Regions from separate parts of the Agathobacter sp. genome, predicted to be linked through region 1. Evidence: predicted binding sites of a transcription regulator. Region 1 holds the regulator's gene; the other holds the start of a gene.

Region 1 (7,826 bases):
TGGTGTCCTGCAGAGAGTAGGACGAAGCTTCATGCTTCCAATTGCAATCCTTCCGGTAGCAGGCTTGCTTTTAGGACTCGGAAGCTCATTCACCAACACCACAACAATTGAGACTTATGGTTTACAGTGGCTGCTCGGAGATAAGACTATACTCCATGCACTTCTTGTAATCATGAATGCGGTCGGAAGTGCCATATTCGATAACCTTCCGCTTATTTTTGCGGTCGGAGTAGCAATCGGAATGGCAAAGAAGGAAAAGGAAGTGTCAGCACTTTCGGCAGTCATAGCATACTTTGTTATGAATGTGTCAATCAATGCGATGCTCAAGATTTCCGGAAAAATCCTTGCAGACGGAAGCATTGCAAAGGATGTGCTTGATGGAACCATCACATCAGTATGCGGTATCCAGTCACTGCAGATGGGCGTGTTTGGCGGAATTATCGTAGGACTTGGAGTGGCAGCACTGCACAACCGTTTCTACAAGATTGAGCTGCCGAATGCATTGTCATTTTTCGGTGGAACAAGATTTGTGCCTATCATCTCAACAGTGGTATATCTGTTTGTAGGAATTTTAATGTACTTTATCTGGCCGACAGTGCAGAACGGAATCTATGCACTCGGCGGAGTGGTGACAGGAACAGGATATTTCGGAACACTTCTCTTTGGTATCATAAAGAGAGCTCTTATTCCATTCGGACTGCACCATGTATTTTACATGCCGTTCTGGCAGACAGCAGTCGGCGGAACGATGGAGGTTGCAGGACATATGGTTGAGGGTGGACAGAACATCTTCTTCGCACAGCTTGCTGACTCTGCAAACATCACACATTTCAGTGCTGATGCCACAAGATATTTCTCGGGAGAGTTCATTTTCATGATTTTCGGACTTCCGGGAGCAGCACTTGCAATGTATAAATGTGCAAAGCCGGAAAAGAAAAAGCAGGCAGGAAGCCTTTTACTTTCAGCAACACTTGCATGTATGTTTACAGGAATCACAGAGCCTCTTGAGTTCTCATTCCTTTTCGTAGCACCGGCTCTCTTTGCAGTACAGGTAGTGCTCGCAGGAAGCGCATACATGATAGCGCATATTTTAAACATTGCGGTAGGACTTACTTTCTCAGGCGGACTGCTTGATTTCTTCCTGTTTGGTATATTGCAGGGCAATGCCAAGACAAGCTGGATGCTCGTGATTCCGGCGGGAATAGTATATTTCTTACTGTATTACTTTATTTTCAGCTTCCTTATAAAGAAGTTTGATTTCAAGACTCCGGGCCGTGAGGATGACGATACAGAGACAAAGCTCTACACCAAGGCAGATGTAAATGCAAGAAAAACTGCCAAGGATACAAAAGCTTCTGACGACAAAGCGACTGTAGACGAGCTCTCACAGACTATATCACGAGGTCTCGGCGGCAAAGTCAATATCTCAGATGTGGACTGCTGTGCGACAAGGCTTCGTATCACAGTAATAGACCCTGACAAGGTAAACGATGCGCTTCTTAAATCAACAGGAGCATCAGGAGTCGTGCACAAGGGACAGGGCGTACAGATTATCTATGGACCGAGAGTAACGGTAATAAAGTCTGACCTCGAGGATTATCTTTCGAGTGTGACAGAGGAACACTTCGAGGATGACGCAGTAGCAAATAATACAGCTGGCGCAGATGAAGCAAAGAACGAAAGAGCAGCTTCGGCCACTGGTTCAAAAACAGAAGAGTCAAACACAGCTTCAGATAATTCACAGGAATCTGATGTGAAAGAAGCACAGGAAGCCGGCGACGTAAAAGAGCCGACAAGCACAGTCATAATCTCAAGCCCTATGACAGGAGTAGCAGCAGACCTCTCAACAGCGCCGGATGAGGCATTTGCCAGTAAAATGATGGGTGACGGAGCGGTAGTCACACCTGAGGAGGGAGTCGTTGTAGCACCTGAGGATGGAACGGTTTTATTCGTTTTTGATACAAAGCATGCTTTGGGATTTACAACCGACTCAGGAATTGGTATGATAATCCATGTAGGAATTGATACAGTAAAGCTCGAGGGTAAAGGCTTTGACGTACAGGTTGAGGCAGGACAGAAGGTGAAGAAGGGCGATGTGCTTATGAAGCTTGATCTGGATTACTTAAAAGCAAACGCACCATCAGTTACCACTCCTGTCATCTGCACAGAGCTAAAGGATAATCAGAAAATCCGCCTTATCACAGACGGACCGATTAAGGCAGGAGAGCCTCTCTACGCAGTTGACACCTACGAGAAGTAATATAAATGCCGGGGGAATGATATGTACAGAATCACAAAGGTCTTAAATCACAATACAGTGCTTGCGGTAAAGGACAAGAGCGCAAGAGAATATCTGATAGTCGGCAAGGGTGTGGGCTTTGGAAAGAAAATCACACAGTCTATTGAGCCAACGGATGAGGATTCACTGTATGAGCTGACCCAGACAAGGGATAGAGGGCCGGCAAAGGACATAGTAAAATCCATTGAGCCGGAGTATCTTGAGATAGCAAACACACTGCTAGATGATGCAGAGCATGAGTTTGGACATATAGACAGGAGCATATTGTTCCCTATGGCAGATCATATAGCATTTGCCGTAAAGCGTATGGAAAACAAAGAACAGATCAGCAATCCTTTAAACGATGACATTCGTGTGATGTTTTATAAGGAATACAAGATAGCTGAGAATATACGTCATATACTAAAGGATAAAAAACAAATTGATATAATTGATGATGAGATTGGCTACATTACTCTTCATATTCATACATCCTTAAACAATTCAAAGGTATCGGATGCCATGGAGATGGCGGCAGCAGTTCGAAAATGCGCCACATTTATAGAGGAAAAGATTGGAAAGCACATAGACGTCACTACTATGGCCTACAACCGCCTCATGAACCATATCCGCCACATGGTATCAAGAGCCGCGACCGGAGAGAAATTAAAGGTTGATCTCAATCAGTTTATCGAGAAAAATTACCCGGAGTCATTCGCACTTGCAGGTGAGATATGCAAGGAGCTTGGAAAGGACTTAAATCATGAGTTTCTGGACAATGAGACAGGCTACCTTGCCATACATATCGAGCAGATTAAGTGCGATGAGATGGTAAGTGAATGATAAAATGTGAAAACCTTCCTGCATATTAGGTTATGTGTGGGAAGGTTTTTTCGTGAAAAAAGTACTGTGATGGAAGAAATGAATGGGGATTTGCGTAAGAAAATAGATATAACGAATGGGGATTTGCGTAAGAAAATAGATAAAGCGAATGGGGATTTGCGTAAGATTATGTACAAATCCTCCTTAGTGTGATACACTATATACTTGTATCAACAACCAATTGACACAAAATACATACGAAAATCAATTTAAAGGAGATATATATACCATGAAACTCGGAATCGTCGGACTTCCGAACGTCGGAAAGTCTACATTATTCAACTCACTCACAAAGGCAGGAGCGCTTTCAGCAAACTATCCTTTTGCCACAATCGACCCAAACGTAGGTATCGTTTCAGTGCCTGACGAGAGAATCGTAAAGCTCGGAGAGCTCTATCACACAAAGAAGGTTACACCTGCAACAATCGAATTTGTTGATATCGCAGGTCTCGTAAAGGGAGCCAGCAAGGGTGAGGGACTTGGAAACCAGTTCCTTGCAAATATCCGTGAGGTAGATGCAATTGTGCACGTAGTGCGCTGCTTTGAGGACACAAACATCATCCATGTAGATGGCTCTGTAGACCCTGCAAGAGATATCGAGACAATCAATCTTGAGCTTATTTTCTCGGATGTTGAGATTCTCGACAGAAGAATTGCAAAGATTGCAAAGCAGGCAAGAATGGACAAGACACTTGCAAAGGAGCTTGAGCTTGTCGAGGCAGTAAAGGCTCATCTTGAGGACGGAAAGATGGCCAGAACCTTTGAGGTGCCTGATGATGAGGATGCTCAGCTTTGGTTCAAGGGCTATAATCTCCTTACAGCAAAGCCTACCATCTATGCTGCAAACGTATCAGAGGACGACCTCGCAGATGACGGCGCAAACAATCCACACGTTGCAAAGGTAAGAGAGATGGCAAAGGAAGAGGGCGCAGAGGTATTTGTTATCTGTGCACAGATAGAGCAGGAGCTTGCAGATCTCGATGAGGACGAAAAGAAGGAGTACCTTGAGGATTTAGGTGTAGAGTCAAGCGGTCTTGATAAGCTTGTAGCAGCCAGCTATTCACTTCTCGGACTGATTTCCTTCCTCACAGCAGGAGAGGATGAGTGCCGTGCATGGACCATAAAGAAGGGCACAAAGGCGCCACAGGCAGCCGGCAAGATACATACTGACTTCGAGCGTGGCTTCATCAAGGCAGAGGTAGTCAACTATCAGGATCTTCTCGACAACGGAAGCCTTGCAGCCGCAAGAGAAAAGGGTATCGTAGGCATGGAAGGAAAAGAGTACGTTGTTAAGGACGGAGATGTAATCCTTTTCAGATTTAATGTATAATTTTATTAATAAAACGCTTTTATAAGCACAAAATCAAAAAGAAACGCATAAGATAGACCAAGGGAGGTCTGTTTTATGCGTTTTCTGGATTTATGCGAAAAAGAGGTTGTGAGCGTGGAGGAGGGCAGGTTCATCGGACACGTGCGGGATTTGGAGTTTGACCCGGTCTGTGGCAAAATCTGTGCGATTATCGTGCCGGGACCGGGAAAATATATGGGAATATTTTGCAGGGATTACGAATATTGTATTCCATGGGTTAAGATTGTGAAGATAGGACCCGATATAATATTAGTAAATATATGTGAGTCTGATATGAGGCGTAAGCTGTTGTGATTAAAAAAGTGCTAAAAAAGTCAAAATCAGTACAAAACATATTGACAACAAAAATTAGTATAGATATACTAAACTGTGTATAGGTCTTTTTAAATACAGAAAGATATTTTTGCCATTCATATTATAAGATATCTACGGAGGGTACAGCATGAAGTGTCCATTTTGCAGTAGTGACAACACAAGAGTAATAGACTCAAGACCGGCTGATGACAACAGTTCTATCAGGCGCAGAAGGCTGTGCGATGATTGTGGCAAGCGTTTCACTACATATGAGAAGGTGGAGACGATTCCCCTCATCGTTATAAAAAAGGACAATAACAGAGAGCAGTATGACCGCTCCAAGATTGAAAAGGGCGTGCTTCTTGCATGTCACAAGAGACCAATTTCAGCAGATACAATCTCGAAGCTTGTAGATGAGGTTGAGATAGAAATCTTTGCCAGAGAGGAAAAGGAAATCTCCACATCACTCATCGGAGAGCTTATTATGGACAGATTAAAGGACCTTGATGCGGTAGCATATGTGAGGTTTGCATCAGTTTACAGAGAGTTTAAGGATGTCAACACCTTTATGACAGAGCTTAAAAAGATGCTTGACACCAAATAGTGTTTAGGCAGCAGGATTTATTTAGAACAGGATAGGAAGGTGCGTATGAACATTTCCGGTATTCGCCCGAGCGAAGGCTTTTATTCATACAATTCCATAAGGTTAAACGAGCTTAGAAACAGCCAGATTATGAGGTCGAAGCAGGCAGTGGATGACACAGCTTCACAGGCTTCTGCTACTGATGATACAGCTGATTATGAGGCTGCAAGGGCAAGGCAGAGCTTTACCTCGCTTGATTATGCAAATACATATGATTCCAATGCGAGCTATGAGCTTAAGGGTGCTGACAGTGATATCAGCTCACTTGATGTCACAAAGGCTGTATCCGATTTAGACAAGGATAAGGTATTGCAGCAGTATCAGCATTTTGTCGGCAGTGCGGATGGTATGGTTATGCAGCAGGCAGCCTTGAATGAACAGATTAACAGGGAGACAGAGAATTTTATACTATGAGTTTTTTATACCCGGGAGAGTACATTGACTCGACATACAGCATAGATTTTGATAAATTATATAAGGAGGGCTACAGGGGTGTCATTTTTGATATCGACAACACCCTTGTGACTCATGGTTCGCCTGCTGATGAGCGGGCGATTGCTTTGTTTGGGCACCTTAAGGAGCTTGGATTTTCGTGCCTGGTGCTTTCAAACAATAAGGAGCCGCGTGTGAAGAGCTTTGCGAAGCAGGTTGGAATAAAGTATATCTACAAGGCGGGAAAGCCCAAGCCATCAGGCTATCGTGCTGCGATGGAGAGGCTTGGCACAGATACGAAAAACACTCTGTTTGTGGGAGATCAGATATTTACGGATATCATCGGAGCCAATCTTACCGGCATCAGGTCGATACTTGTAGCACCTATTGACCCGCATGAGGAGATACAGATTGTGCTTAAGCGCTTTATTGAAAAGCCTGTAATTGCTTGCTATAAGCGGCATTTGAAGAAAGTAAATAAATAATTTTTAACTATTAATATAAATATTTTGGAGGCAGATATATTATGAAGATTGCAATCGGAAACGATCACGCAGCAGTTGAGCTTAAAAAGACAATAATGGAGTACGTTGAGAGCATGGGTCACGAGGTGACAAACTTCGGTACAGATTCAAGTGAGAGCTGCAATTACCCGGAGTATGGTGAGAAGGTGGCTAATGCAGTGGCATCGGGCGAGTTTGACTGCGGAATACTGATATGCGGTACAGGTGTGGGTATCTCAATCGCGGCCAACAAGGTCAACGGAATCCGCGCGGCAGTTTGCTCAGACACAGCCACAGCACGCCTTGTAAAACAGCATAACAATGCCAACATCATAGCCTTTGGTGAGAGAATTGTGGGTGTTGAGCTTGCAAAGGACATCGTAAAGGCTTATCTGACAGCCGAGTTTGAGGGTGGCAGACATGCCAAGAGAGTAGCCATGATATCAGATATCGAGGCAAGAAACTAATATAAAACCAATACAAATTCATACAATAGAAAATAAATACTTGAAATGTATTGCTTTTTATTGTAAAATGGACGAATGAGAGAGCTTAGGCTCGCACGATTTAAGGAGGAAGTAACTAATGATTTCAGCAGGAGATTTCAGAAACGGTGTTACTATCGAGTTCGAGGGAAACATCTATCAGATTATCGAATTTCAGCATGTTAAACCAGGAAAAGGTGCAGCATTTGTACGTACAAAGTTAAAGAATATCATCAGTGGTGGTGTTGTTGAGAAGACATTCCGTCCAACAGAGAAATGCCCTACAGCACACATTGACCGTAAGGATATGCAGTATCTTTATGCAGATGATGATTTCTATCATTTCATGGATGTTGAGACATATGACCAGATTGACTTACCAAAGGATGAGGTTGGCGATGCTCTCAAGTTTGTAAAAGAGAATGAGATGTGTAAGGTTTGCTCACACAAGGGCAATGTATTTGCAGTTGAGCCACCACTTTTCGTTGAGCTTACTGTTACAGAGACAGAGCCTGGCTTCAAGGGTGATACAGCAACAGGCGCTACAAAGCCTGCTACAGTTGAGACAGGTGCTACAGTTTATGTACCACTTTTTGTTGAGACAGACGATGTTATCAAGATTGATACAAGAACAGGTGAGTACCTTTCACGTGTATAATCTGTAGTTTTATGAGTCTGCACATATTCCGGTATGCTTGGAGTATGCGCAGGCTTTTTTTATTTGTGTGTTGTGTGGCAGGTGAGAATCCCGACAGCAAGAGCCATAAACACATGCGACACAAGCATAGCCCACAGATATGCGTCTATCCCATAGCGGGGGATGAGAAGAACAATCATCAGTATTCTTATCGCACAGGTGAGCAGATTGACAAAAAGCACCTGCTTCGCTTTGCCCAGACCGTGCAGTATGCTGCTAAGCATTCCACTTATGTGCATCAGC
Region 2 (7,826 bases), on a different contig from region 1:
ATACAGCGAAACATTTTACTGATGAAGAGCAGTATATGGAGTCTATCAATTATAAAAAATTATTTACTCAAAAAATTCAGCATCAGGAATTTATACACAAACTTGATGAATTTATTGAACATCACAATGATGAAATAAAAGATCAGGATGAACAGATTATGGGTATTTTAAAGTATCTCACAGAGTGGTTAGTTAATCACATCCTATATGTTGATGGTCAAATTGCAGAATTTGTATCAAAAATGTAATCTTTTGAATTACTAAAAACTGGCCAGGTGAAAATTCAGTCACAGCGTAAGAAAACCGGGAGACCGGGAATGCGGCAGGGGGGCACACCCTCATGTAAGCGACTAGCGAAGCTGGTTAGATACTGTAGAATTATGCACATGAAACACAGAAATGCCCAGCCATGGATGGCTGGGCAAGGTGTTATGCGCCATGGACGGCGCATAAAAGCCGGTTTCGTCAAGCATAGAAACACTATAAAGCATAATTCGTACAGAATCTTAACAGCAAAGCGTTAGCGCACATGAGGGTGTGCCCCTTACTGCATTCCCGGTCTCCCGGTTTTCGTAGTCATGCCATGACACTGAATTAAGCAGTCTTTCCGGTATAAAGCTGATAATACTTTCCCTTCTTTGCAATCAGCTCATCATGACTTCCCCTTTCAATAATGCGTCCCTGCTCCAAAACCATAATGCAGTCGCTGTTTCTGACAGTAGAAAGCCTGTGTGCAATAACAAATGTAGTACGGCCATGCATGAGCTTATCCATGCCGTCCTGAACAATACGCTCGGTACGTGTATCAATTGAGCTTGTAGCCTCATCGAGGATGAGCACAGGCGGATCGGCGATAGCGGCACGTGCGATGGCAAGAAGCTGGCGCTGGCCCTGGCTTAGGTTTGCACCGTCACCTGTCAGCACGGTATTGTAGCCGTCAGGAAGCTGGCGGATAAACGTGTCAGCATTTGCCAGGCGGGCAGCAGCGTATACCTCGTCATCTGTGGCATCGAGCTTGCCGTAGCGGATGTTTTCCATGACAGTAGCCGTGAAAAGGTGTGTATCCTGCAAAACAATGCCAAGAGAGTGGCGCAGATCAGCCTTTTTAATCTTGTTTATATTGATGCCGTCATATCTTATCTTGCCGTCTGCTATATCGTAGAAGCGGTTGATAAGGTTGGTGATAGTAGTCTTTCCTGCTCCGGTGGTGCCTACAAAGGCAATTTTCTGACCGGGTGTTGCAAAAAGGTCCACATCATGCAGCACAATTTTCTCAGGCACATATCCGAAATCCACATCGTCAAATACCACATCGCCCTCGAGCTTTTTGTAGTCCACAGAGCCGTCTGCCTGATGGGTGTGCTTCCATGCCCATAAGCCGGTACGCTCAGGTGTTTCAGTAAGTTTTCCGTTTTCCTCCTTAGCATTTACCAGTGTGACATAGCCCTCGTCAGTTTCAGGCGATTCGTCGAGCAGTGAGAAGATACGGTCACATCCGGCAAGCGCCATGATGATACTGTTGAACTGCTGGCTGACCTGCGAGATAGGCATGTTAAAGCTCTTGTTAAAGGTCAGAAAGCTCGCAAGCTTACCAAGTGTCAGACCACCAAAGACTGAAAGAGCCATGACACCGCCGGCAAGAGCGCAGAGCACGTAGCTAAGATTTCCAATCTGTGCGTTTACAGGACCGAGCATGTTGGAGTACATGTTGGCATTGTAGGCGCTTTCAAAGAGCTCATCGTTTATCTTGTCGAAGGCCTCGATATTTTCCTGCTCGTGGGTAAATACCTTGACCACCTTCTGGCCGTTGAGCATCTCCTCGATGAAGCCGTTAACCTTTCCGAGGTCGCGCTGCTGTGCAAGGAAATAGCGGCTCGAGAAGCCTGCAAATTTCTTTGTCACGACTGTTGTTACTATTACCATCACAATAGTGAGCACGGTGAGCGGAATATTTAATATGACCATTGAAACAAAAACGCTCACAACAGTGATTGCACTGTTAAGTATCTGCGGAAGACTCTGGCTGATTAGCTGGCGGAGTGTATCGATATCGTTTGTATAAATCGACATGATATCGCCGTGCGCATGTGAGTCAAAGTATCGGATTGGCAGATCCTGCATGTGGGAAAAGAGCTCAACACGCAGGTTCTTAATCGTACCCTGTGATACGTAGATCATTATTTTGCTGTAGGCAAACGTGCTGATGACTCCGATGCCGTAGAATACGGCAACCCTTCCCATTGCTGCAAGGAGCGGTCCATAGTCGGGAGTTCCTGTCTTAAGCAGCGGTACTATATAGTCATCAATCAGGTTCTTGGTAAACATGGTTCCCTGCACATTTGCAAGTACACTTACAAAGATACATATCACAACAATTATGCAGGCTGGTAAATATTTCTTGAAAATAAATCCCATGAGGCGTGCAAAAAGCTTACCGGGATTTTTGATTTTGGGTTTTGGACCCCTTGGTCCTCCTGGTCCTGGCATCAGGCAGCACCTCCTTCATCAAAGTCTCCTCCGCCGTTTGTCTGTGAATCGTAGACATCGCGGTAGATTTCATTATTTTTCAGCAGATTTTCGTGAGTGTCAAAGCCGTCCACTTTTCCGTCATTCATCACGATGATACGGTCAGCATCCATGACAGATGAGATACGCTGTGCGATGATGAGCTTAGTGGTTCCCGGAATTGTTTTTGCAAGGGCAGCACGGATTTTTGAATCTGTTGCTGTATCTACAGCGGATGTGCTGTCGTCGAGTATGAGTATCCTTGGCTTTTTAAGCAGAGCTCTTGCGATACACAGACGCTGCTTCTGACCTCCGGACACGTTGGTTCCGCCCTGCTCTATGTAGGTGTTGTACTTGTCAGGGAATGACTCGATAAAGTCATCGGCGCATGCCATTTTGCAGGCATTGATACACTCATCCGTGGTAGCATTTTTGTCACCCCAGCGCAGATTTTCGAGTATGGTTCCTGAGAAAAGCACATTCTGCTGGAGCACAACGGCTACCTTGTTTCGGAGAGTGTCCATGTCGTACTCACGCACATCGTGGCCTCCGACGGTTACGGAGCCTGTGTCTGTGTCATAGAGACGGCTTATCAGGTTTACGAGGGAGGATTTCGAGCTTCCCGTGCCTCCGATGATGCCGATGGTTTCACCGGATTTTATGTCGAGATTTATATCTGACAGAACCGGAGTCTCAGCGGTGTCTGAATATCTGAAGGTCACATGCTTAAAGCTTATGCTTCCGTCAGGCACGTCGTAAAGCGGTTCCTTTGGATTGTGCAGTGTGCTCTGCTCATTTAATACCTCGCTGATTCGTCTTGCGGATGCGAGCGAGAGAGAAATCATTACAAAAACCATGGAGAGCATCATGAGATTCATCAGAATATTCATACAATAGGTAAGAAGCGCCATCAGATCACCTGTAGTGAGAGTGCTGCTTACCACCATATGAGCTCCGAGCCAGCTGATTAGCAGGATGCAGGCATACACTGTAAACTGCATGAGCGGAGAGTTGTATACCACAAGGCTCTCAGCCTTCACAAATACATCGTAAATATTTTCTGCTGCCTTTGAAAAACGTTTCTTCTCATAATCCTCACGGACGTATGCCTTTACAACACGGATAGCGGATACATTTTCCTGTACGCTTTCATTCAGGTCATCATAGCGCTTGAAGGCTCTGTCAAAGTATTTCATGGCTGCTTTACTGATGAAAAGCAGCAAAGCTCCGAGCACGATGACGGCGATTAAGTATATTGTCGCAAGGCGAGGGCTGATGAAAAATGACATAGCCATCGCACATATTATGGATGCAGGGGCTCTCATAGCCATGCGAAGCATCATCATGTAAGCATTCTGGATGTTGGTCACATCGGTTGTCATACGTGTGACAAGGCTCGCAGATGAGAATCTGTCGATATTTGCAAAGGAAAAGGTCTGGATATTGCGAAACATTGCAGCACGCAGATTCTTTCCAAAGCCCATGGCGGCCTTTGCACCATATTTTGCACCGAGACATCCTGTCAAAAGACCAAACAGTGCTGCGACAATCATCCACACACCCATGATATAGATATGCCTTGTGTCGCCCTTATTGACACCATTGTCTATGATTGATGCCATTAGAAGGGGGATTATGGTATCCACAGCCACCTCAAGCAGCATGAAAACAGGTGTCGCAATTGAAGCCCATTTGTATTCCTTTATTTGGGCACCTAATGTTTTTAACATATGTTTTGTCCTTTCTTATTATATTTTAATTTGATTAAAACAGACTAAAAAAAAATGCTTGCATTTAATTAGTTAGTGTGCTAACTATATTATAGATATACATTTTTTATTGTCAAGAAAAATTTATGAAAGGATTTCAGTTATGAAGGAGTTTACACCGGATAAATATTTAGGACACAAGATAGGGCGTATCAGCAGGAGCATAGACAGATATTTTGACAGAAAAAGGTGCAGCAAAACCGAATGTATACCGCGAAGCCAGGGCATGATGATTGGATATATTATGGACAATCCGGGCCAAAATATATTTCAAAAGGATATCGAGGCTAAGTTTCACCTGTCGGGGGCAACCGTGACCAATATGCTTAAAAGTCTTGAAAAAAACGGCTATATCGTGCGCACACCTATGGAAAATGATGCCAGACTTAAGAGGATTGAGCTGACGCAAAAAGCGCTTGACCACGAAAACAGGGTGAGAGAAAATATAAGGGTAATAGAGGAAGCCATGCACAAAGGCTTTTCTAAGGAAGAGTTTGACACGATGCTTGGTTTTTTGGACAGGGTGATTGACAATATGGAAGAGCTCAACATGTAACCGGTGAGTAACTATTCGAAACTACCGGGAACAAAATGACTATAGAGTTGAAAAAGTAGCATAAATATTGTGGCTTTTTTTGTGCAATAAGCCAAAATGCTACAAAATATTGTTGAGCGTATTGACATAGCAACAATATCTTGTATAATTTAGATTGTCATCAAAAGACAGATGCACAGATTTGTATTAAATAATATGGCATTTTATATGTAGCTATATCGTAATTGTTTGATGAAACGCCTGCTTTACATTGACGGGCTGTGACATTAATTAATGATTACATCTCATTTATAGCTGCATATTTTGTGCCATTACACATGATAAAATACATATATATAGTATGCGGGTTAAGTGGCAGCACTATATATAGGATGACAGATTTTATGGCATATAATATACAGAGAGGAGAAATTTACATGAAAATCATCAAGCGAAGCGGCAGTGAGGACATATTTGATGCAGCTAAAATTGTAGCTGCCATTAGAAAGGCAAACGATTCGGTGCTGGACTATGAGAAGCTTACTGCTGATCAGATTGAGGAAATAGCAAGCAATGTGGAGACTGCATGTGAGAACATGAAGCGTTCTCCAAGCGTTGAGGAGATACAGGATATGGTAGAGAACCAGCTTATGAACAAGCGTGCCTTTACCGTAGCAAGAAACTACATCACTTACAGATACAAGAGAGCAATCGTGCGTAAGTCAAACTCTACGGACCAGCAGATTCTTAGCCTTCTTGAGTGCAATAACGAGGAGGTAAAGCAGGAGAATTCCAACAAGAATCCTACTGTAAACAGTGTACAGCGTGACTACATGGCAGGTGAGGTGAGCAAGGATATCACACGCCGTTTCCTGCTTCCGGAGGATATAGTTGAGGCACATGAGAAGGGACTTATCCATTTCCATGATGCGGATTATTTTGCACAGCATATGCACAACTGCTGTCTGGTAAACCTTGAGGACATGCTTCAGAACGGCACGGTAATCAGTGAGACTATGATTGATACACCAAAGAGCTTTTCTACAGCCTGCAACATTGCTACCCAGGCTATCGCACAGATTGCCAGCTCACAGTATGGTGGACAGAGTATCTCGCTTGCACATCTGGCACCATTTGTACAGGTCAGCCGTGAGAAGTTCAGAAAGCAGGTACTAAAGGAGTTCGAGAGCGTTGGACTTGATTTGGATGAGGAAAAAATCAACGAGGTCGCAGAGCTTCGTGTCAAGGAAGAAATCAACCGCGGTGTGCAGATGATTCAGTATCAGGTCATCACACTCATGACTACAAACGGACAGGCACCGTTTATCACAGTATTCATGTACCTGAATGAGGTATCAGACCCTCAGACAAAGGCAGATCTTGCTGCAATCATTGAGGAGATGCTGCACCAGAGGATAAAGGGCGTAAAGAACGAAAAGGGTGTATATATCACACCGGCATTCCCGAAGCTCATATATGTGCTTGAGGATGACAATATCACAGAGGATTCAAAGTACTGGGATCTCACAGTGCTTGCCGCACAGTGCTCTGCAAAGAGAATGGTGCCTGACTATATTTCAGAGAAGGTCATGAAGGAGCTTAAGGACGGAGATGTGTATACATGCATGGGCTGCCGTTCCTTCCTCACAGTGGACAGATGCTCACAGACAGCGGGCAATGTGGCAAAAGCAAAGAACTTTGATCCAAACAAGCGTAAATACTATGGACGTTTCAACCAGGGTGTAGTCACATTAAATCTAGTTGATGTGGCATGCTCATCAGAAAAGAATGAGGAAAAATTCTGGAAGATTCTTGATGAGAGACTTGAGCTCTGTCACAGAGCGCTTATGTGCAGACATAAGAGGCTTCTTGGTACCAAATCCGATGTGGCACCGATTCTCTGGCAGAACGGAGCGCTTGCACGCCTGAAAAAGGGAGAGGTTATAGACCCGTTATTATTCAACGGATACTCAACAATCTCACTCGGCTATGCGGGACTGTGTGAGTGTGTGCGCTACATGAAGGATGTATCACACACAGAGCCAAAAGAGGGCACACCGTTTGCGCTTAAGGTAATGCAGCGCTTAAACGATGCATGTGAGCAGTGGAAAAAGGAGTCAAACATCGATTTCAGTATATATGGCACACCGCTTGAGTCTACCACCTACAAGTTTGCAAAGTGCTTACAGAAGCGCTTTGGTATCATCGAGGGTGTTACCGACAAGAACTACATCACAAACAGCTATCATGTGCACGTAACAGAGCAGATCAATGCATTTGACAAGCTCAAGTTTGAGTCACAGTTCCAGAAGCTGTCTCCGGGTGGTGCTATCAGCTACGTTGAGGTACCAAACATGCAGGACAATATCCCTGCAGTGCTTTCAGTTATGCAGTACATCTACGACAATATCATGTACGCAGAGCTGAATACAAAGAGCGATTATTGCCAGGTATGCGGCTACGACGGAGAAATCAAAATCGTGGAGGAAGAGGGCTCAGGAAAGCTCATCTGGGAGTGCCCGCACTGTGGCAACCGTGACCAGAATAAGATGAGTGTAGCCCGCCGTACATGCGGATATATCGGCACACAGTTCTGGAATCAGGGAAGGACCCAGGAGATTAAAGAGAGAGTGCTTCATCTGTAGAGGTAAAATAAAAATATGCCGTATGGCAGCTTTTGAAAATAGTTCATAAGTTGCGGTACGGCTTTTTTATATAGTACCGTGGACTCTGACAAATTGCCCATGCAAAAAATGAAAATTCTGATGCATATTAATATATTTAGCTTGCATAAAAAATTATTATACTTCTAAACGCGTAAAAATTATTGTGAAATTTCCACAAAATCAATGTGAATATCATTTCTTGAATAACCGTTTGAACATACTAATCTTTGTATATTTTCCCATATTTACAAATATTAAATTAATGTATTTTTGCCAAATATCGCAGGAATAAGTTGGCGTTTATGTCTATTGAAACGTAAACGATTAATGTATAAACTGTAAATATAGTTA

Evidence for each region. Region 1 encodes NrdR, which represses ribonucleotide reductase genes. Its sites were predicted from a motif close to CACAANATNTTGTG; they were not measured.
Region 2: a site for NrdR is predicted at 4,962-4,975, ahead of nrdD (anaerobic ribonucleoside-triphosphate reductase). Genes of this name have one in related genera too.

What each region holds. Positions count from the first base shown of each region.
Region 1 is NZ_CDRTEH010000012.1:38,139-45,964, reverse strand. Features, by position in the region: gene ACW6PM_RS10015 (glucose PTS transporter subunit IIA) at 1-2,260, shown strand, start outside; gene ACW6PM_RS10010 (PRD domain-containing protein) at 2,282-3,121, shown strand; gene ychF (redox-regulated ATPase YchF) at 3,390-4,490, shown strand; gene ACW6PM_RS10000 (YlmC/YmxH family sporulation protein) at 4,566-4,823, shown strand; gene nrdR (transcriptional regulator NrdR) at 4,972-5,427, shown strand; gene ACW6PM_RS09990 (hypothetical protein) at 5,473-5,880, shown strand; gene ACW6PM_RS09985 (YqeG family HAD IIIA-type phosphatase) at 5,877-6,383, shown strand; gene rpiB (ribose 5-phosphate isomerase B) at 6,425-6,868, shown strand; gene efp (elongation factor P) at 6,987-7,544, shown strand; gene ACW6PM_RS09970 (oligosaccharide flippase family protein) at 7,604-7,826, opposite strand, start outside.
Region 2 is NZ_CDRTEH010000009.1:25,205-33,030, forward strand. Features, by position in the region: gene ACW6PM_RS08785 (bacteriohemerythrin) at 1-248, shown strand, start outside; gene ACW6PM_RS08790 (ABC transporter ATP-binding protein) at 595-2,487, opposite strand; gene ACW6PM_RS08795 (ABC transporter ATP-binding protein) at 2,487-4,235, opposite strand; gene ACW6PM_RS08800 (MarR family winged helix-turn-helix transcriptional regulator) at 4,378-4,830, shown strand; gene nrdD (anaerobic ribonucleoside-triphosphate reductase) at 5,247-7,454, shown strand.